Regions from separate parts of the Pedobacter sp. UYP1 genome, predicted to be linked through region 3. Evidence: riboswitches for the same ligand, from Rfam matches in the RefSeq annotation. Region 3 holds a riboswitch; each other region holds the start of a gene.
What was found. A riboswitch is a leader RNA that binds a small molecule or an ion and turns the genes downstream of it on or off. The one in region 3 is predicted to bind S-adenosylmethionine.
Positions count from the first base shown of each region.

Region 1: another riboswitch for S-adenosylmethionine. It lies ahead of ABIB30_RS06685 (SusC/RagA family TonB-linked outer membrane protein); the one in region 3 lies ahead of ABIB30_RS25305 (peroxiredoxin family protein).
Region 2: another riboswitch for S-adenosylmethionine. It lies ahead of metH (methionine synthase); the one in region 3 lies ahead of ABIB30_RS25305 (peroxiredoxin family protein).

Region 1 covers NZ_JBEPPL010000002.1:619,345-626,695, reverse strand. Annotated here, with positions in the region: gene ABIB30_RS06710 (DUF4350 domain-containing protein) at 1-585, shown strand, start outside; gene ABIB30_RS06705 (AAA family ATPase) at 588-1,565, shown strand; gene ABIB30_RS06700 (DUF58 domain-containing protein) at 1,577-2,920, shown strand; gene ABIB30_RS06695 (bifunctional helix-turn-helix transcriptional regulator/GNAT family N-acetyltransferase) at 2,917-3,870, opposite strand; gene ABIB30_RS06690 (universal stress protein) at 4,050-4,982, shown strand; SAM riboswitch class I at 5,196-5,304, shown strand; gene ABIB30_RS06685 (SusC/RagA family TonB-linked outer membrane protein) at 5,438-7,351, shown strand, end outside.
Region 2 covers NZ_JBEPPL010000011.1:58,076-65,426, forward strand. Annotated here, with positions in the region: gene ABIB30_RS19210 (S41 family peptidase) at 1-201, opposite strand, end outside; gene murQ (N-acetylmuramic acid 6-phosphate etherase) at 393-1,199, shown strand; gene ABIB30_RS19220 (hypothetical protein) at 1,207-1,776, shown strand; gene ABIB30_RS19225 (Bax inhibitor-1/YccA family protein) at 1,827-2,576, shown strand; SAM riboswitch class I at 2,828-2,937, shown strand; gene metH (methionine synthase) at 3,053-6,712, shown strand; gene metF (methylenetetrahydrofolate reductase [NAD(P)H]) at 6,731-7,351, shown strand, end outside.
Region 3 covers NZ_JBEPPL010000020.1:44,927-52,277, reverse strand. Annotated here, with positions in the region: gene ABIB30_RS25310 (peroxiredoxin family protein) at 1-1,280, opposite strand, end outside; gene ABIB30_RS25305 (peroxiredoxin family protein) at 1,308-2,606, opposite strand; SAM riboswitch class I at 2,752-2,848, opposite strand; gene ABIB30_RS25300 (hypothetical protein) at 3,288-3,704, opposite strand; gene ABIB30_RS25295 (GMC oxidoreductase) at 3,707-5,149, opposite strand; gene ABIB30_RS25290 (UbiA prenyltransferase family protein) at 5,146-6,138, opposite strand; gene ABIB30_RS25285 (HAD family hydrolase) at 6,149-6,826, opposite strand; gene ABIB30_RS25280 (hypothetical protein) at 6,874-6,996, opposite strand; gene ABIB30_RS25275 (glycosyltransferase family 39 protein) at 7,057-7,351, shown strand, end outside.

The sequences.
Region 1 (7,351 bases), on a different contig from region 3:
TTACCTGATCCACAGTTATTAACTAATTATAGCTTATTAAATCCTGCGGGTGCAGCCTATGCTTCCAAAGCACTCTCTTATCTGCAACCTGCTAAAACACTGCTCTGGGATGAAAACAGCACCAGAGGTACGGAAGAAAGCGGATCTATCTTAAGGGTCTTTTTCAAACATGATCAGCTACGCTGGGCTTATTGTCTGGCACTGGCCGGCCTGTTGGCCTTTGTCTTATTTGAGATGAAACGCAGACAACGGATTATCCCTGTTTTATTACCTTTAAAAAATTCCTCTGCTGAGTTTGTGACGGTTGTTGGAAAAGTATATTATCAGCAGCGTGACAATAGTGACATCGCACAAAAGAAGATCAATTATTTTTTAGAATATATCCGGTTAACATACCGGCTTAAAACTTTAAAAACAGACGAAGAGTTCGTTTCCTCTTTAGTACTGATATCTGGTGCACAAGAAGAAACGACCAGACAGTTATTTACAGTTATCAATACCGTTCATCATGGGAGTAAAGTTACCGACGGCCTGCTGATTGAACTGAATAAATTAATAGAGAAATTTTATAATCAAGCGAAATAATAATGGAAGCGGAAACAGCTAATCAAAGAACCGACCTTACACAGCTTAATTCGGCAGTTGAACAGATCAGAGAATCAATTGGACAGCTCATTGTGGGTCAAAAAGATACGATCGATTTCCTGATTGCCGGTATCCTGGCCGATGGGCACCTTTTGCTGGAGGGCGTTCCGGGAGTCGCTAAAACACTTAGTGCCAAACTCATAGCAAAAAGCATTGATGCTGTCTTTTCAAGAATTCAGTTTACACCCGATCTGATGCCTTCAGATGTTTTGGGAACTTCTGTTTTCGACCCGAGAACAGCATCTTTTGAGTATAGAAAGGGGCCGGTTTTCGGAAACATCATTCTGATTGACGAAATTAACCGTGCTCCCGCAAAAACACAATCTGCGCTGTTTGAGGTGATGGAAGAGCGGCAGATCACTGTAGATGGCCAGACTTATCAGATGGATGAACCTTTTATGGTACTGGCTACACAAAATCCAGTGGAACATGAGGGGACATACAGACTGCCGGAAGCACAGTTAGACCGGTTTTTATTTAAGATAGAGATTAAATATCCTACGCTTGAAGAAGAGATCATCATCTTGTCCAGACAACATCAGCATAGGCTGGAGGATGACCTGAAAGAAGTTAAAGCCGTTTTAAGTATAGATCAGATCAAGACTTGCCGCGCACTGGTTAAAGCCTTACATGTAGAGCCTGAATTAATTGACTATGCGGCAAAGATTGTCCACGAAACCAGGAATAATAAGTCGCTGTACCTGGGGGCTTCGCCGCGTGCTTCTTTAGCATTGATTAATGGAGCAAAAGCCATAGCTGCAATGCAGGGCCGTGACTTTGTGACTCCTGAAGATATCATTAAAGTAGCAGTTCCTGTACTCGCGCACCGCATCATGCTCAGTCCTGATAAAGAAATGGAGGGCTTGACACCCAGTGATATCGTTGCTCAGATTATTCAAAAAATAGAGATCCCAAGGTAAACTGCAAAAGATTGAAACACTTATTCATCAAATATTATAAAGACCTTTTTCTGGGTAAAAGATTGTTTGCCGGTTTAGGCTTATGTATTAGCTTATTCCTGTTTGCTTTTTTTTTGCCATGGTTAGGTGACTTGCCTTATATCTGCTTCTGGGCATTACTGCTGCTGGTCTTTATTGACCTGGTTTTATTATTTAGAGGTAAGGGCGTGTTTTCACGCCGTGATCTTCCCGAAAGACTAAGTAATGGAGATGACAATGAGCTTCATATTTATGTAGAGAGTTTTTTCAACTTCCCTATTGCAATTGGGATTATAGATGAGATTCCTTTTCAATTTCAAAAAAGAGATTTATGGTTCAAAAGCAGGTTAAAACCCGGGGAACATAAAACAATCACTTATACCTTAAGGCCAGTCAAAAGAGGCGAATATGTATTTGGGCAAACCCGCTTGTATGTAAAGTCACCATTAGGCCTGGTTTCCCGCAGATTTAATTTCGGAACTACTTATGCTATTCCCGTTTACCCTTCATTTTTGCAGTTGCGCAAATATGAACTGATGGCGATCTCAAACAGGCTGACTGAGATTGGAATTAAGAAAATAAGACGTGTTGGACATAGTATGGAATTCGACCAGGTAAAAAATTATGTTCAGGGTGATGATTACCGCACGGTAAACTGGAAAGCAACTGCCAGAAAAGGTGAACTGATGGTAAATTCTTTTGTAGAGGAAAAAGCACAGCATATTTACTGTATCATTGACAAGTCGAGAGTGATGAAAATGCCTTTTGATGGATTGAGTTTAATGGATTACGCAATTAATGCAAGTTTAGTGCTGTCTAATGTGGCCTTATTGAAAGATGATAAAGCAGGGTTGATCACACTTTCGGAAAAGGTAGGGAGTATAGTGCCTGCAGACCGCAGACCTGGACAGCTGGGCAAAATAATGGAAGTTTTGTATAAGGAAAAGACCCAATACCTGGAAAGCAATATTGAAGCGCTGCACCTGGCTATCCGCAGTGTCATTAAGCAGCGGAGCCTGATTCTGTTTTTCACAAATTATGAAAGCATGTCTGCTCTACACAGACAGCTTCCTTTTTTAAAACATATCGCTAAATTTCATTTACTGATGATCGTCTTTTTTGAAAATACAGCTGTCAAATCCATGCATGACTTACCCGCCCGCGATGTGGAAGGAATCTACATTAAAACCATCGCAGAGAAGTTTGTCTACGAAAAGCGGCTCATGGTCAAAGAATTGGCAAAACATGGCATTCTCAGTATCCTGACTTCACCAGAAAATTTAACGGTCAATGTCGTGAACCGTTATCTGGCTATTAAAGCACAACAGAAAATCTAACTTAACACCAGTTCCATTTGTATATTACAACGTTCGTATGGAGTAATCCGGCCAGCTACTTTCACAAAACCTAATTTATGATATAAATTGATAGCTGGTTTAAGAACGGTATTACTTTCCAGGTATATTTTCTGAGCGCCCAATTCTTTTGCCTTCTGAGCGATCGCACTTCCCAATAACCAGCCAATACTTTTCCCCTGTACAGCCGGTGACACAGCCATTTTAGCCAGCTCATAATCATAATCCGGATCATTCATTTTGATCAGCGCGCATACGCCTGCAGGCTCACCTTCGTAAAGCGCAACTAATATATAACCTCCCTTATCCAGAATATAACCCTGAGGGTCATCAAGTGCGTTATAGTCTGCCTGCTCCATTTTAAACCAGGTGGAAATCCATTGCTCATTTAAGGCTCTGAATGCCTGCTGATATTCTGGTGTGTAATTCACGATAGTCACTTCTTTACTTTCGCGCTCTTTTTTAATTTCCTGCATACGACGTGAAATTGTTTTTTGTGCTAGTAAAAACTCCCATTCTTCCATAGCTTTCCATAAATCATTTCTGCATTGTGCCGCAATATCTTCTACTGCTTTATCCAGATCAACGTACAGACCTTGTATTTTTACATTGATTTTATCTCCTTCTGGAGAAAGACTGACCATATTTTTCCTGCCATCGGCTTCGTCTTTTTTCTCATCAACTAAACCTTTTTTTGCCATCTCTCCGATAATCTTACTCACCGAAGGATGAGAATGACCAATTTCTTTAGCGATCGCAGTAATGGTCATTGCTTCTCCCTGTGAAAGCACATAGAAAACCGGAAACCACTTTGGCTGGATATCGATATCATAAAATTGATAAATCTGAGCTGCATCTTCTGTAATCTTCTCTGTCAACATCCGCAACCTGCTTCCTATTGCCTTTTTACCTACCTGATTGAAAAACTCCATTGTATATACCTATTTACGTAACTGATTACGTAAATGTAGTAAGTATTTTTATAATTCAAAATATTCAGGTGAATTTTTTTGATCCTGATGACGAATGTCATTAGATAATATGACGGGCGTCACAGCTAAACAGCCTGTTTATCACCACTTTTACTCTGGTAAAATAAACATCCTTTGCTATGAACACGATAACCGTACTGACCGATTTTTCCGCCAATGCAGAAAATGCCGCACGCTATGCTTTACGCCTTGCACAACATCTTCATGCAAATCTTACACTTTATAATTCCTTTTTAGTACCAATGGCCGAACCTTTAGGAGGGCAGGTTTACTGGTCAATGGAAGATTACAATATTTTACAAAAGGATAGTGAAGAACAATTACGTGCGCTGGGCATAAGACTAGAAGAAGAACTCTCCACTTTACCGATTAATGCTTTCAGGCCCGTTATTGATTACAAGTGTCAGGAAGGACCTTTATACCGGTACATCAACAAACTATCAGCAAACAGAGATCTGATGCTATTGGTGATGGGCACCCACCGGAAGGGGCTGGGCTCCTTAATTATGGGTAATCATATGCGGGAAATTATAGGCGCTGTGCCCCTGCCTGTGCTGATTGTACCAGAAAACCAAAGTTTTAAGAAGCTGGATAAATTTGTTTTTGCAACAGATATGGATGATAGTGATCTGGATATTATTCAGGCGCTTACCGAATTTGCAAAACCATCTCATGCAGAGATTACGCTGGCGCATATACAACATCCGGAGATGCCAGAAGCTGATACTAAAAAATTAGTCACTGGCTTTCTGGAAGATGTAGCTAATAAAATAAATTATCCTAAAATCTATTACCGCGCAGTAGAACATGCTCCTGTTAAAGCAGGCTTAAAATGGCTTGCAGAAAACGTGACTTGTAATGTTTTTGTAATGGTACATCGCCATAAAACTTTTCTGGAGCAGCTTTTCAATTTAAGCAATACGCAAAAGATGGCGGCAAATACCAATTTACCGCTGCTGATCTTCCCTTGTGCAGAAAATGTTGCGCTGGGATTGAACGCAAATCTGGAATCTGGTTATCAGGAGAATATAATCGCTTCGGCGATCAGCTAGCTATAGCGCATGCTATACGTTAAGCCAATTTCTTAAGTCAATCCAAAGGCCATTCTCTAAAACAGAGAAATGGCCTTTTTTATGCCTCCAATCTGAACAAAATAATAGACGAATTGTCTGCCAAATCTCAGAATATCCTACTAATGAAATATATACTATAGATTTAGTAGTTTATTTATATATTTGCCCGACAATTAGCTGTTCATTGATTTCTACTTATCAAGAAAGACCGAGGGAAAGGCCCTATGAAGTCTTAGCAACCTATACACCCAAATTGTAAAAGGTGCTAACTCCTATCCACTTTAAGCGGAAAAGATAAGTGACAGATATACCTATAAAGTAAATTGGTCGCTGTCATCTCTTCCCTTAATATTCCTGATAAATAGAGCTGTTCAAAGAACGTTATGCGTAATAAATTGAATTAAACACACCAATTATATAACTAGACCATTAATATGTATAAAACTTACAAATACTTATTTGGGATCCTGCTATCCTTTATCATCGTACAGACTGCTGCGGCACAAACCGCTAAAATTACCGGGGTGGTCACCGAGAAATCTAACGGGCAACCCGTTCCTGGCGTAAGCGTTTCTGTTAAAGGAACAAATGCTGGTACACAAACTGATGGAAATGGTAAATTCTCTATCATCGCCAAACCAAATGATATTTTAAAAATTGTATCCATTGGCTATGCGACTCAAGAACTCAAAGTAACTTCAGCAAGTACGATAGCTATACAATTAGATGAATCTTCTAATGAACTGAGTGAAGTTGTGGTTACAGCTTTGAACATTCCTAAAGAGAAAAAATCATTAGGTTATTCAGTACAGGAGTTAAAATCAAAAGATATCTCTGAAGCGAAAGAGACCAATCTGCTGAATTCCATATCTGGTAAGGTAGCAGGTGTACAGATCACCAATAGCCAGGGAGATATGGGTTCTTCCAGGATCATTATCCGTGGGGAGACTTCTATATCAGGAAATAATCAGCCACTATTTGTAATCGATGGAGTACCGGTAGATAATTCACAAAATTTAGGTTCAGGCGGCTCACGAGATTTTGCTAATACGATTTCTGACATCAATTCGGAGGATATTGAATCTATGAGTGTCTTGAAAGGCCCCAATGCCGCTGCGCTTTACGGTTCCCGTGCTGCGGCAGGTGTGGTACTGATTACCACTAAGAAAGGTAAAAACTCTCCTGGCTTAGGAATCAGCGTGAACTCCAATGCAACCTTCTCTACTTTGTTAACTATTCCATCTTATCAGAATTCATTCGGACAAGGTGCTAATGGCCAATTCAGCTATGTAGATGGTAAAGGTGGGGGGCTGAATGATGGAGTAGATGAAAGCTGGGGCCCAAGATTAGACGGCCGTTTAATCCCTCAATTTAATTCTAACGGAGTAGCTGTTCCTTTTGTCGCACATCCAAATAATGTACGTGACTTCTTTAATACGGGTTATACTTTGAATAATGGACTTGCGATTTCAGGTTCAGGAGATAAATATGACTTACGTTTCTCTTATAACAACCTGGATCAGAAAGGTGTGATTCCGAACTCTTCTCAATCAAAAAACTCATTCTTACTGAACACAACTTATAAAATAACACCAAAGCTGACTTTCAATGCCTCAGCTAATTATGTAAACACAAGTGCAAACTTACCTGGTTCAGGAGGAAAAAGAGCAAGCAGCACTATGTTGCAGTTTACCTGGTTTGGCCGTCAGGTTGATGTAGACCAATTAAAAACCTATAAAGATGCGAATGGAAAAGATATCAACTGGAACAATAGCTATTATAGTAACCCATATTTTGTTGCCTACGAAAACACAGTGGGTCAGGTTCGTAACCGGTTGATTGGAAGTGCAGAATTGAACTACAAAATAATAGATGGTTTATCAGCGAACTTCAGAACGGGTAATGATTACTACAATGACCGCAGAAAGATAAAAATCGCTTATGGAACAAATGGTACACCTTTTGGTTCGTATGAAGAAGATGCTTATACTTTCAATGAGAACAATACGGAAGGAAGACTGGATTTCACTAAAAAGTTAAATGCTGATTTCAACCTTGATCTCTTATTAGGTGGGAATATCAGAACGACTACTTTTGAGAGCAATGATCAGAAAGCTCCTAAATTGGCTGTTAATAATCTTTACACGCTGAGTAATTCACGCGATCCGTTGATCTCTTCCAATATTTACAGCAAACAAAGGGTATACAGTACATTTGGTTCTGCTCAACTTGGTTTTAGAAATTATGCGTATTTGAATCTTACAGCCAGAAATGACTGGTCCTCGACGCTGCCTGCTCAAAACCGTTCTTATTTCTATCCTTCGGTCAATGCAAGTTTAATCCTTACC
Region 2 (7,351 bases), on a different contig from region 3:
ATTAATCTCATCCACATAATTCCTGTTGATCAGATTGATAATTTCATCTACCTTATTTGAGTTTTTATCCGCGAACTGGACACTGCGTTGGAAAGTGAACCCCTGATCCTTTAAAAACTTGTAACCCAGAAACATACCACCTATTAATGTGACAGAATAAGTGATTGCGACAAGCAGGTTTTTGCGGGTGGTTGGTTTCATGAAATAGCAGTTGCACAAAGCTATAAAATTACGCTGTTAATTAACCTATTAACCCCATTAGAATTGTAATTGTTTAAGATTTTATTATAATCCTCATTTGTTTATAAATATTCAGCTGTAAATCTGTCCGAAATGCATTCATATTTCCCTGTTAAAAAGAAATTGACGATTTTTAACAAAAAATACATAAAATGATACGGATCACCGAACAAGAATCGAAGTACAATAATATTGATCAGATGGAAGTGCTTGACATTCTGAAAGGTATAAATAACGAAGATAAAACAGTTCCCATGGCAGTGGAAAAGGCGATCCCGCAAATTGAGAAACTGGCTACTGCTGTAGCAGAGCGAATGAAAAGCGGAGGAAGGTTATTCTATATCGGCGCAGGTACAAGCGGCAGACTGGGCGTAGTTGATGCTTCAGAATGTCCACCTACATTTGGCGTGCCTTTTGATGAGGTGGTCGGGATTATTGCAGGTGGAGATAAAGCAATCAGACGCGCTGTAGAAAACGCAGAAGATGACGATGCCCAGGCCTGGATAGACCTGCAGGAATTTACGATCAATGCAAAAGACAGCCTGATTGGCCTTGCCGCATCAGGAACTACCCCTTATGTGGTAGGCGGACTGAAAAGAGCAAGAGAAAACGGTGTACTCACCGGTTGTATCATCTGTAATGAAGGAGGCCCTGTGGCCGAAGCCAGCGATTTCCCTGTTGAAGTTGTCGTAGGCCCGGAATTTTTAACGGGATCCACCCGGATGAAATCCGGTACAGCCCAGAAACTAGTCCTGAATATGCTGAGTACAACTGTTATGATCAGATTAGGCCGCGTAAAAGGAAACAGAATGGTCGACATGCAATTAACGAATCATAAACTCGTTGACAGAGGTACACAAATGGTCATGAATGAACTACAAATCGACTATAAAAAAGCCGAAGACCTGCTGATCCGTTACGGAAGTGTCAGAAAGGCTGTGGAAGCCGGTACTAAATAAAAATATTATGCACGAAATAGAACCATTTTACCGCTGGCGTGACGACTATATAGCCGCGGAAGACCCCCGGTCACCATTTTATAATACCGAATACTCTGAGTTTTATTTCGATAAACAGCTATACAATTTCCTGATTCATCCGCAATGGGATGATTTTGGCTCCAATACACTTTATATTAAGGTGCTGTTTGTGGACTATGACCATCATTATGCGATCATTGAATTTATCGGTGAATGGAATGATGCCATAGGAAATGATATTATGCTGCTTAAAAGAGAAATTCTCGAACTAATGATCGATGAAGGCATCAACAAATTTATCCTGATTGGAGAAAACATTCTTAATTTCCACGCCTCAGAGGATAGCTATTATGAAGAATGGTTCCAGGATGTTGAAGACGGATGGATCACCGGACTCAATTTCAACCCGCATGTAATTGAAGAATTCAGAAGCAGCAATATTGATTACTATATCAACTTTGGTGGCGAACTTGACGATTTGGCATGGAGAACAGCAAAACCCCTTCAAATCTTCCATAAAGTTGAAGAAATTCTGACAAAAAGACTAGGGGCATAGCTTTTGCTGATACAAATAGATTCGTATATTTAATTAAATTTTAAAATAACATGGATAACAACAATAATAATTGGTCACAACAATCAGTATTTGTGGAAAACCAAACAGGAACAGTTGCAAAGAAATTTTTTGCCAACGTGTTTTTATGGATGTTTGTAGCGTTGAGTTTATCAACACTGGCTGCAGTTTACATGGCAAATACGCCAGAAATGTTAAGCTACCTGATCAATCAGGAAACAGGTAAAATGTCTATGATAGGTTATGTTGCTATGTTTGCTCCGCTTGGACTGGTACTTTTGATGAGTGCAGGGCTGAGTAAGTTATCATACAGTGCTTTATTAGGCGTATTTATTCTGTATTCAGTATTGACCGGTGTCAGTCTGAGTTTTATCTTATTGATTTATACAACAAGTTCAGTAGTAGCTTGTTTTGCTGCTGCTGCAGGGATATTTGGTTTAATGGCTGTACTGGGTTACACCACCAACACCGATTTAAGTAAATTCGGATCAATCTTAATGATTGGTGTAGTAGGACTGGTTATTGCCAGTGTAGTGAACATGTTCCTGAAAAGTTCAAGCTTTGACTATATCATGAGTTTCTTCGGTGTAGCGATTTTCACTGCATTAACTGCTTATGACGTTCAAAAATTGAAACGTATCGGGGCAGGTATTGAAGAAAACGGTGGTACTATGGCTGTTGATGACACTAAGAAATTAGCGATCATGGGTGCCCTATCTCTATACCTTGACTTCCTGAATATCTTTATCTTCTTATTGAGAATATTCGGAGGAAGAAAATAAACCAGTATTCCTGGTTAAAAAGCCGGCCAGTGAAGTGCCCTCAGTAAGTCAGACACTTATTAAGGGCACTTCACTGGCCGGCCTTTTTTTGTTGATCTTTAGCACTATTCTCAATTACATCCATAGAAGAATACGCTAACCACACAGAACATTGTTCCGTACTATGTGTTCATTTGCCTGATTTTTGCAATTTTATATGCTTTAAACTCTATTTGCTTGGAAATGATTTTTCTTTGTTGCATTTTTGTATGAGCTTATAAAGAAAGACGGAGGGATTAGACCCGACGAAGTCTTAGCAACCTGTGCTTACAAGGTGCTACATTCTACTCGAACAGTTTCGGCTGTTCCTGACAGATAAGTTAATTCGATCCGACACCGGATTTCTGATTAGGCCTTTATATAAAATTTTCTGTCTTCAAGATACTGGCATCGCATTAGTTGCTTGAATACAGACAAATGGCTATCCAACACAGATAATGAGCATAAGAGAAGAGCTTAAAAAACGAATACTAATCATCGATGGCGCAATGGGCACCATGATCCAGCGCTATATCCTAACTGAAGAAGACTTCAGAGGAGAGCGCTTTGCGAATCATCCATGCGACGTCAAAGGAAATAATGACCTGCTGAATATTACCCGTCCTGATATCATCAAAGCTATACATACCGAATATCTTAAAGCAGGAACAGATATCATCGAGACCAACACTTTTAGTACGCAAAGGATCTCTCTTGCGGATTATAAGATGGAAGAACTTGACTATGAAATGAGTTTCGAAGGTGCTAAAATAGCCAAAGAAGCAGTCAATGAATTCATGGCCGCAAATCCAGACCGCGTTTGTTTCGTTGCAGGTGCCGTAGGCCCTACCAACCGTACCTTGTCTATCTCACCAGATGTAAATGATCCGGGATACAGAGCCTTAACCTTTGATGAACTAGTTGACGCTTACTACGAACAAATCAGAGGACTGGTTGATGGCGGATCAGACCTGTTATTAATTGAGACCATTTTTGATACTTTAAATGCGAAGGCGGCAATCTTTGCAATCAAAAAATATGAAGAAGTTATCGGGCGTAAAATTGAGATTATGATTTCCGGAACTATTACAGATGCATCAGGCAGAACACTGTCCGGTCAGACTGTAGAAGCTTTCCTGAATTCAATCATTCATGCTAACCCATTGAGCATAGGCTTTAACTGTGCATTGGGTGCAAAAGACATGAGGCCCCATATTGAAGAGCTCTCTGCTAAAGCACCCTGTTATGTATCTGCATACCCTAATGCAGGTTTACCGAATGAATTTGGCGCTTATGATGAAATGCCCAATGAAACAGCGTCACTGGTCTCAGACTTTATTCAGCACGGTTTTGTCAATATCGTGGGTGGTTGTTGTGGTACTACGCCAGAGCATATCGCAGCGATTGCCGCAAAAGCCAAAAATATTACCCCAAGACAAATACCAGAAATACCACGTTACCTTCGCCTGAGCGGACTTGAACCCGTAACCATTACGCCCGAAAGCATGTTTGTTAATATTGGTGAAAGAACTAATATCACAGGCTCCCCAAAATTCTCCAAGTTAATTTTAAGCGGTGACTACGAAGCTGCACTTGCCGTTGCCAGGCAACAAGTAGAAGGTGGTGCGCAGGTCATTGACGTGAACATGGACGAAGGGATGCTGGACTCTGAAGCCGCAATGACGAAATTCCTGAACCTGATTGCTTCAGAACCTGATATTTCCAAACTGCCGATCATGGTCGATTCCTCTAAATGGAGTGTCATTGAAAACGGTTTAAAATGTTTACAGGGAAAAGGGATTGTCAACTCCATTTCGTTAAAAGAGGGAGAAGATAAATTCCGTGAAAGTGCCCGTAAGATTATGAATTACGGTGCAGCAATCGTAGTGATGGCCTTTGATGAAAATGGACAAGCAGATAACTTTGAACGTAGAAAAGAAATCTGTAAACGCTCATACGATATCCTGGTAGAGGAAATTGGCTTCCCGGCAGAAGATATTATCTTCGACCCGAATATCTTAACCGTAGCCACCGGTTTAGAAGAACACAACAACTATGCAGTTGATTTTATCAACGCAGCACGCTGGATTAAAGAAAACCTGCCCTATGCGAAAGTAAGTGGTGGTGTATCCAATATATCTTTCTCTTTCAGAGGAAATAATACCGTACGTGAAGCTATGCACTCTGCCTTTCTGTTCCATGCCATTAAAGCCGGACTGGATATGGGAATTGTGAATGCCGGGATGCTGGAAGTTTATGAAGCTATCCCTGCCGAGTTACTGGAACGCGTAGAAGACGTTTTATTAAACCGCCGCGAAGATGCTACAGAACGTCTGGTAGACTTTGCAGAAACCGTAAAATCTAAAGGAAAAGAACTCGTTAAAGACGAAGAATGGAGAAAAGCACCTGTAGAATCCCGTCTGTCCCACTCTTTGGTCAAAGGTATTATTGAATACCTGGATGCCGATGTAGAAGAAGCGAGACAACAATACGACCGCCCTATTCATGTCATTGAAGGTCCGCTAATGGACGGAATGAATATCGTAGGTGACTTATTCGGTGCCGGAAAGATGTTCCTCCCTCAGGTCGTAAAATCAGCCAGGGTAATGAAGAAAGCTGTAGCTTATCTGCTTCCCTTTATTGAGCAGGAGAAACTGGACAACCCGGATGGTGACCAAAGCTCTTCGGCCGGCAGAATCTTACTTGCCACAGTAAAAGGTGACGTTCATGATATCGGTAAAAACATTGTAGGCGTGGTATTGGCCTGTAACAACTTTGAAATTGTTGATTTAGGCGTGATGGTCCCTGCACAGGAAATTATCAGAAAAGCCAAAGAAATTAACGCAGATATTATTGGTTTAAGCGGACTGATTACACCTTCACTGGATGAAATGGTTCACTTTGCCAAAGAGATGGAACGTGAAGGCTTTACCGTACCCCTGTTGATTGGTGGCGCAACCACTTCCAGAATACATGCTGCCGTAAAAATAGCACCGAACTATTCGGGCCCAGCCATTCACGTGCTGGATGCCTCCAGAAGTGTGACTGTATGCAGTACTCTGATGAACGCGGAAGCCCGCGGTGGTTATATTGATAATATCAGGCTGGAATATGATAAAGCACGCGAAGCGCATTTGAATAAACGCAATGATAAACGTTTCAAATCTATTGAAGAAGCAAGGACCGATAAATTTACGATTGACCCTGCCCTTGTAGCTCCTGCACCTAAATTTCTCGGGACTAAAACATTCGAAGATTACCCGCTGGAAACCCTTGTGCCTTATATTGACTGGACTCCTTTTTTCCACACCTGGGAATTAAGAGGCAGTTACCCAAAAATATTCAATGACAAATCTGTTGGCGTAGAGGCAAAAAAACTATACGATGATGCCCGCGTACTTTTACAAAAGATCGTTGATGAAAAGTTACTGACCGCTAAAGCAGTTATCGGTTTCTGGCCGGCACATGCCAAAGGCGATGATATCGTATTAGACGTAGCAGGCGAACCCGTAACGATTCATACCCTGCGTCAGCAAGCGGAGAAAGTTGCCGGAGAACCTTATTATGCCTTATCAGATTTCGTGGCAACCAAAGAAGACGGAGTTCAGGACTATTTTGGTGGTTTTGCTGTGACTACAGGTATTGGCTGTGACGAAATGGTTGCTGAATTTGAAGCAAACTATGACGATTACAACAGTATTATGGCAAAAGCACTAGCAGACAGGCTGGCTGAAGCCTTCGCTGAACACTTGCATGAATTAGTCCGTAAAGATTACTGGGGCTATGCAAAAGACGAACAATTAACTAACGAAGATCTGATCAAAGAAGAATACGCAGGTATCCGTCCGGCACCAGGTTACCCTGCATGCCCGGATCACACCGAAAAAGAAACATTATTTGACTTATTAGGTGCAGAACAAAAGATCGGGCTGCGCTTAACAGAAAGCTTTGCGATGTATCCAACTGCAGCAGTCAGCGGATTTTATTTCTCACACCCTCAATCCAGATACTTCGGCCTTGGGAAAATAACCAAAGATCAGGTAGAAGAATATGCAGTCAGAAAAAACATGTCACTTGAAGATACCGAAAGATGGCTTAGTCCGAATTTAGCCTATTAACCTCACAACAAAACTTAAATGAAGATCACCGACCACGTTAACAACGCCAAGGGTAAAACCTTGTTTTCTTTTGAGCTCCTGCCGCCAGTTAAAGGAAAAAGCATCACAGATATTTATGATGCCATAGATCCTTTGATGGAGTTTAATCCACCCTTTATTGATGTGACCTATCATAGAGAAGATTATATCTATAAACAACATGACAACGGCTTGCTGGAAAAGGTGTCTTACCGTAAACGTCCAGGTACCGTAGCCATCTGTGCGGCAATCATGAACAAATACAAAGTAGATGCTGTTCCGCATTTAATTTGTGGTGGTTTTACCAAAGAAGAAACCGAAAATGCCCTGATTGACCTTCAGTTTTTAGGAATTGATAACGTATTGGTTTTACGCGGAGATGCCAGACACGCAGATTCGACCTTTATCCCTACCCCCGGCGGACACGCTTATGCCACTGATCTGTTAGGTCAGGTTAACGATATGAATAACGGAAAATATCTTTTTGAAGATCATTCAGCCTTCCAGACAGATTTCTGTATTGGTGTAGCCGGCTATCCGGAAAAGCATTTTGAAGCACCTAACCTAAAGGCCGACTTTAAATACCTGAAGCAAAAAGTAGATATGGGTGCAGAGTTTATC
Region 3 (7,351 bases):
GGCGGAACTGGTTCTGCCAATAATTCATCCAGTACTTTGTTAAATTTCTTCTCGTACGCTGCGTAGTATTTGCCGGTTACTGTTCCGGTATAACCTGTATAAATTTCTCTGACCTCTCCTTTACGGTCAATAATAATCGTAGTCGGATAGGCCACAAATTTGTTTAAGGCAGGCAATTTATCGGCAACTAATCTTTTATCGGCTAATCCGCCGAAAAGGATATCATATTTGATATTATATTTATCACGTAATTTCCCAAGTGTATATTTACCATATTCCAGATCGTCCTTTTGCTCGAATCCTATCGCGATAGCCTCTACACCACGGGTTTTATTTTTATTAAACCATGGAGATAAAAAGATAGTCTGATCTGTACAATTTGGACACCAGGTACCTACCAGCTCTACAATAACCACTTTACCTCTATACTTTTCATCAGTTAGTGAAACAGGCTTACCCGTAAGGTCAGGGAAGGTAAAAGCCAGCTTTTTCACTCCTGCTTTCAGCGCAGTCAGGGTATAAGGATCAGGTAATTCTGCTTTGCTGTCTTTAACACCTGTAAACTTCAGGTTATCATAAATCCCCTGGCTGATCTCTCCCGACAAGGTACCGTCTTCGTTAATTGTACCTTTATAAATTTTAGGACTTGGGCCACTAAATCCAGACAATACGAATTGGTTCCCTTGTACTGTTCCTTCCAGTTCACGGCTATCACCAGTCACCTGTAAAATTACCCCGGTTAATTTATTCCCTGTTTGTTTCAGGATGGCTATTTTGTTTGGAACGGCTTCTTTGGAGAAACCTTTAAGCTCCCATTTCCCCGATAAATCTGCAGCGGGAGCTACGTCTTTTCCTGATTCAACAAAACGATAGGATTTACCTTGTTCAGCAGTAAAAGGCAAAGCGTTTCCTCTGAGGCCGGGTACAAGACTTCTATATTCACCACTGATTTGTCCATCGTTATCTATTTTAGCCACTAAGGCAGCGTCATAAGTATTCATTTTGATGAACAAAGAATCTTTGCCTAGATATTCGACATGAAAATCATCTCTCCGCGTCCCATTCAACAGTGTGAAAGTCGCGTGTTCCACATCCTTTCCTTTCAATTCGAAATTAAAAGGTACTTCAGTTTCACTAACTTTAAAAACACCACGCCAGATTCCTTCTTTAATGAATTTTTTAGCTGCTTTTGGATCTTCGGTTTTACCCGCTGCAAAAGAAGCAGAGGAAATTAGTACAGCTAGTGCCAGCACCCCTATTTTTGATACTTTAATTCTCATAATATATATTTTTGGTAGGTTGATTATTTATTTTCCTGTGGTAGTCGCTGCAACTGCCAGTTGAGGTACAGGTTCAGCAATGAGTTCATCGAGCACTTTATTGAATTTCTTTTCGTATTCCTCGTAATATTTACCAGTCACAGTTCCGGTGTAACCCGTATAAATTTCCCTGACGTCACCTTTTCTGTCGATAATGATAGTCGTCGGAAAAGCAACAAATTTGTTGAGTGCAGGCAGTTTTTCGGCAACAATTTTTTTGTCTGCTATACCACCAAATAGGATATCATAAGTAATCCCGTATTTTTCTTTCAATTTGCCCAGCGTATATTTTGCATATTCTAAATCATCTTTCTGTTCGAAGCCTATTGCAATAGCTTCTACGCCACGTTTTTGATTCTTTTTAAACCATGGAGCAAGAAAAACTGTCTGGTCGGTACAGTTTGGGCACCAGGTACCGATAGTTTCGATAATGACAACTTTACCTTTATATTTATCATCGCTAAGGGAAACTTGCTGTCCTTTTAAATCAGGAAAAGTGAAGTCAAGTTTTTTATAGCCTTCTTTTAAAAAGGTAAGTTTATAAGGATCTGGCAATTCTGCTTTTTCATTTCGCAAGCCATCAAACTTCAAGTTCTTATAGATTCCAAAGCCTTGTTCGCCTGTGATGCTGTTATCGTCATTGATTTTTCCTTTCACAATAAAAGGGCTTGGGCCTGTAAAACCTGAAAGTTCGAATTCATCACCTTGTACAGTACCTTCCAGTTCACGTGTATCTCCCACAACGGTCATAATTACACCTGTCAATTTATTACCAGATTGCTTTAAGAGTGCGATAGATGCAGGGACGGCCTCTTTAGTGTAAGTTTTGATTTCCCATTTACCAGAGATATTATGTTTTGGGGCGATTTCTTTCCCCGGCTCTACAAAACGGTAGCTTTTACCATATTCTGCGATGAATGGTAAAGAATTACCCCTAAAACCTGGTACAAGACTACGATATTCACCAGTCAGGGTTCCATTGTCTTCAATTTTAGCAACTAAAGCTGCATCGTAGGTATTCATCTTTACATAGATCGAATCCACACCACGGCGTTCTACATGAAATTCATCACGTCTTGATCCATTAATCAAAGTAAGTAATGCATTTTTTGAATCTTTGCCTTTGAATTCGAAATTAAAAGGAACTTGCGATTCACTGACTGTAAAAACGCCACGCCAGATCCCTTCTTTTGGAAGAGGTTTTGAATCATTAGCGGAGGCAGTTCCGCTGATCAGTACGACCGAGGTTAGTAGTCCTGCCAGTTTAGAGGAGAATTTAGTTTTCATAATCATCTTTATTAGTGTTAAGTCCTATTTTTTATAGTCTTTCATAACAAAGCCACGAACTCATAACGATTCCTGCCAGTTCACAATTGAACTGCCTCTGCAAAGAAGCAAGCCAGGAAACCTGAATAGTTACTTGTTATTAATTAATTTATAATCCATTGCTGGATCAGGTTGAGCACTTTTTCCTATGGAAAGTTGCTAGAAGTTCAACGAGACTGCCTCTCCCTTCTTCTGTATAAATCAACTAACTAATGGTGGTGATTAATTAGATGGTAAAGCTGTATATTTAAAATAAATCCTGATACCCCGGTGCTTTGTTGTAAAGAATAGATGACCACCATAATATTCCATCAAAATGCGCCGGGGTATCAGGATTTTGAAATCAAGATTATCAGCTCCGGTAATTGAGTGGATTTACAACTGCTGCTTAACGATTCAGTTTGTAAATTATAGGGTCAAATAGTAGTCTTTACGCCATACAACATCGCATAAAATTGCCTGTTAAATCAGTCAGCAATAATTTTTGAAGTTGTAATTTAGCAATCATGGTGAGCGTATTTTTAAATTGTTTTAACTTATCTACCCTAAAGATAAGAATGAAAAACCGTAAAAACAATTAATACTACTATTTTAGTAGTATTAATTTATAAAAAGTTGTTTTCTGGCTAAAAACGCCACTAATTAATCAGCAGGGTATAATACAAAAGAATAAGGATTTGGAACAGGGCTTTTATAAGGACTATATAATCCCAGGTAGCTGACCAGTTTACTTTCGTCCATTTTATGGATAAAAAAATCTGTTGACAGCAGGTAAAATTTGATCAGTTCAAAAATCTGATTTGACTTTTCTGCTTTAATCCCTAAATAATAAAAGGCTTTCCACCTGAGATTAGTCATTGCATTATTGGATGAGGAACTGAAATAATCATTGACGTACTGATCCAATCCTGCAGTATCCAGTTTCAGGTAATACAGTTCTTCTCTGATTAACATGACGGCATGTTTTCGCAGTGATGGAGATGCGATATATAATGCAGGAGGAAGAATTAACAATCCTGTTCCGATACCTGCCATGGTGATGAATGTTCTTCTTTTCATAACTAAAATGAATGATCTGCGGAATACAATGACATAGCTGATAAAGTCAGTGTTGGATTTGATGCACTAAAAGTAGTAAACGAGCCGCTGCCCAGTACAAAAACATTTCTGTACTGTTGGTGAACCATATTTTTATCTACCACACTATCTGCCGCAGTTTTACCCATTCTTGTGCCTCCTAAAATATGTCCTTCGTTAGGAAACGGGTCCAGGAATTTCAATTTTTCTACAGGAAGACACGATAGAATTCCCGGAAGAACTTTTTTCATGTTTTCCATTCCCTTCAGTGCATAATCGGATCTGCCCCCTTTAAAATTGATTTCAGGCACCAATTTATCTGAAGTGGTGGTGATATAATTCGTTGAGAGTGGTAAATCTTCAAAAATCATACGGAAAGAGGTCATATTTAACCATTTACCTCTTTCAAGCCGGATATTATAAGGTGCATTATTAGTTTCGATCAAACAGGCAGCATAATCCTTACGGTGGTTGCCATCATATAACATATAACCGTTTGCATTGACCCAGGTACTGCCCCCTGTATTTTTCAGGTTGTCCAGATAAATTAAGACCTGCATGCCAAGCTGTTCTCCAAACCCTTTACCAGTCAATGGATTACGATCACCTGAATTTAACAGGATATTTGAATTAAACATCGGATTAGCACCCAGAACGATAACCTCTCCAGCGATCTCATAATCCTTTCCGTCTTTCACATAACAAACCTTTTTTGCTATGTTGCCTGCGGTTTCCAAACGGTAAACCTGTGCACCATATAAAAGTTCAACCTGCGCGTTCTGATATACGTCAATACCAGAATTCTCTATGGTGAATTTAGCATCTACCGGACAAACATCGCAGCTTGAGTTGGCCATACATTGGTTTCTCCCTTTTGTACCCCTGCTCGCCCTTGCAGTAGGCTGGCTGATGTACTGATTTCCATATTTCTGATGCAGTATTTTATCTATCGGGCTGAAATTATGAGCTGGAAGCGGATATTTACTTTTCTTAGGAAAAGGTGTTCCGTCCGGCCCGGAAATAGCCATCAATTCTTCTGCTTCTTCATAATAAGGGTCAAGCTCTTCATAGGTGACCGGCCAATCGTTTTCTACCCCAAATAACGTCTTCATTTTAAAATCAGAAGGCATAAATCTTGGTGTACATCCCCACCAGCAATTAGAACTTCCTCCAAAAGCAGTCGTAAAAGGCCACCTTTTCTCCGGGGTTTTATTCATGATCTGATCTTCCCACGAGTTACCAGAGGCCGGAGAATCAGCAAGCTCCCCTCTTTTGATCTTTAATCTTTCACTATGCGGGAATAACTGTCCGCGTTCAAGCACAAGGATCCTCTTTACTCCTTTATTCTTTTCCAGATACTTTTTCAGAAAAAATGTAGAAGAGAAGCCGGTGCCAACAATAATCAAATCGTAATAATCGTATTTCATCTAATATTGGATGCGTTTTTAAGGAACCAATATAACCATGGAATATCAACAAACATCAAAATGCAAAGCAATGCCGTAAAAAGAAATAAATATAACATAAACCACTTACGTGTATGTAGTTTTTCGGAACCCTGTACTGGAGAATCGTTCAATAATCCAATTCTGAGATACCATGAAAACAACAGAGCGAAAAATGGAAAACTAACCAGTAATTCTATTCTGTCCTTAATCAGGAAAATACCCATAAAAAAGGCAGAGGTAATCGCGTAAAAAAACATAGAGACCAGTAAGCTGTTTTCCGTATAAAACTTAAACGACCTCCGGTACTGACCAGCCGTTTCAGGATTTCCAATCATCCTGTATTCTGCAAAACGTTTAGTAGCCATTAAAAATGCACCTCCCATCCAGTAGGCAACAATAATACTGGTTGGAGGAAAAGTGTTGATCCAGTCAAAATCCCATTTGCTGTCCGGAGCACCTAATGCCGGAGAAAATATAAACCAGCCCAAACCAAAACGTATAGGGTTATTCACTGATTCAGAAAGCACATCCAGAAATACCCGTTCTTTACTCCTGAATGGTCTTACATTATAAATAACCCCCATAAATAAGAGGAAAGCCGAAAGCAGGATAAATTTATACGAGATCAGGTAAGCTAATGACAACCCTATAATTGCAAGAGCAACGTATTCCAGGTAAACTAACTTTGGGTTTACCGTGTATACAACAGAAGATCTGTTCTTTTTTAAAGGATGGAACCTGTCAAAATCTGCATCCAGGTATTCATTGATCACATAATTTGCCGATGCAATTAAACAAGTACTGATAATTCCAATAATGATTTTAAAAAACAGATGGCTGTCTATAGGTGTCTTAAATACAGATAATGCAAACAGCATTCCAGGTACCATGAAAACGTTCTTCACCCAGCTGTCCGGGCGGGCGAGGGCTATATAATCTTTAAGACCCGCCTTTTTTTTAACCGTCATTTACAATCTCTTATTTATAATGTCCTTTTAAACTATTTGCAAGCGCTGTATATAAGCTGCCTGAGTTATATTTATTGATATTGAGGTAGCGTATTTTTGCCCGGGCAGCACATATTCCATCCAGTTCATCCCGATCGCCTATGTAAAGACATTCTGCTGAATCAACACCAAAGTGCTTCATGATATGAAATAAAGCAATTGGTTTCGGCTTCAAACAATTAACCTCTGTATCAGTAGAAGCGACCACCAAATCGGCTTCAATTTTCAACGCTTTTAATTTATCAATGGCACCGTAATCTGAATAAATAGCTACTTTGATCTGATGCTCCTTTAACAGCTGCAAAAATGGATATATTTCAGCGTACCGGCAAGCATATAAATAAGGATTTGGAAATTCAAACATCCATTTTGAAACGACCTTTTTAATTCTTTCCAGCGGGGCATCTATTTTAGCTGCACACCATTGATATTGTTCAATCTCCAGGTTATTACTGCAATAACCTGCCTTTTTTTTACGCTCGGAACGGAAAAAATATAGAATCAGGAGATCTCTGAGTTGCGTTGGTCTGACTAAATAATATTTTAGCAAAGCATATAACATTCTTCTTCTTAATCCAGACTGATTGTACAAAGTACCATCTACATCAAGAATCAAAACTTTTATTTTCTCCCAATCTATAACATCCACCTATGGCTATTTAAATAATCTTTAAATTTATGAATTATTTGCATTAATTAAAAAGTTTCCCATGACTGAGCATCACTCATATGTGTAAAAACCAATCCAGCTATCTCAGAAACCAAAATATTTGGTACAGCATAATTATTGGATGCGGCATTTTCGTTCGTCTCTTCCATCTTTTATATAACCGCTCCCTTTGGCTGGATGAAGTTTATCTGGCTACCAGCCTGATCAAAATGAATTACATTGAGCTGGCGGCCCACACTTTGGATTATCAGCAAAAAGCACCGATTGGCTTTTTATGGGTTGTAAAAACATTTGTTTACCTTTTAGGAACGGGCGAAATGGTGTTGCGTCTATTTCCTGTTTTATGTGGTATAGCGGCAATTTTGCTTTTCATTCCTGTAGCCAAGTATTTCCTGCGCCCGGTTGCAGCAATAACAGCTGTAGTGATATTAGCACTGGCTCCTCCTCTGGTTTTCCATTCCGTTGAGATCAAACAATATTCGACTGAACTATTTGCCACTGTAC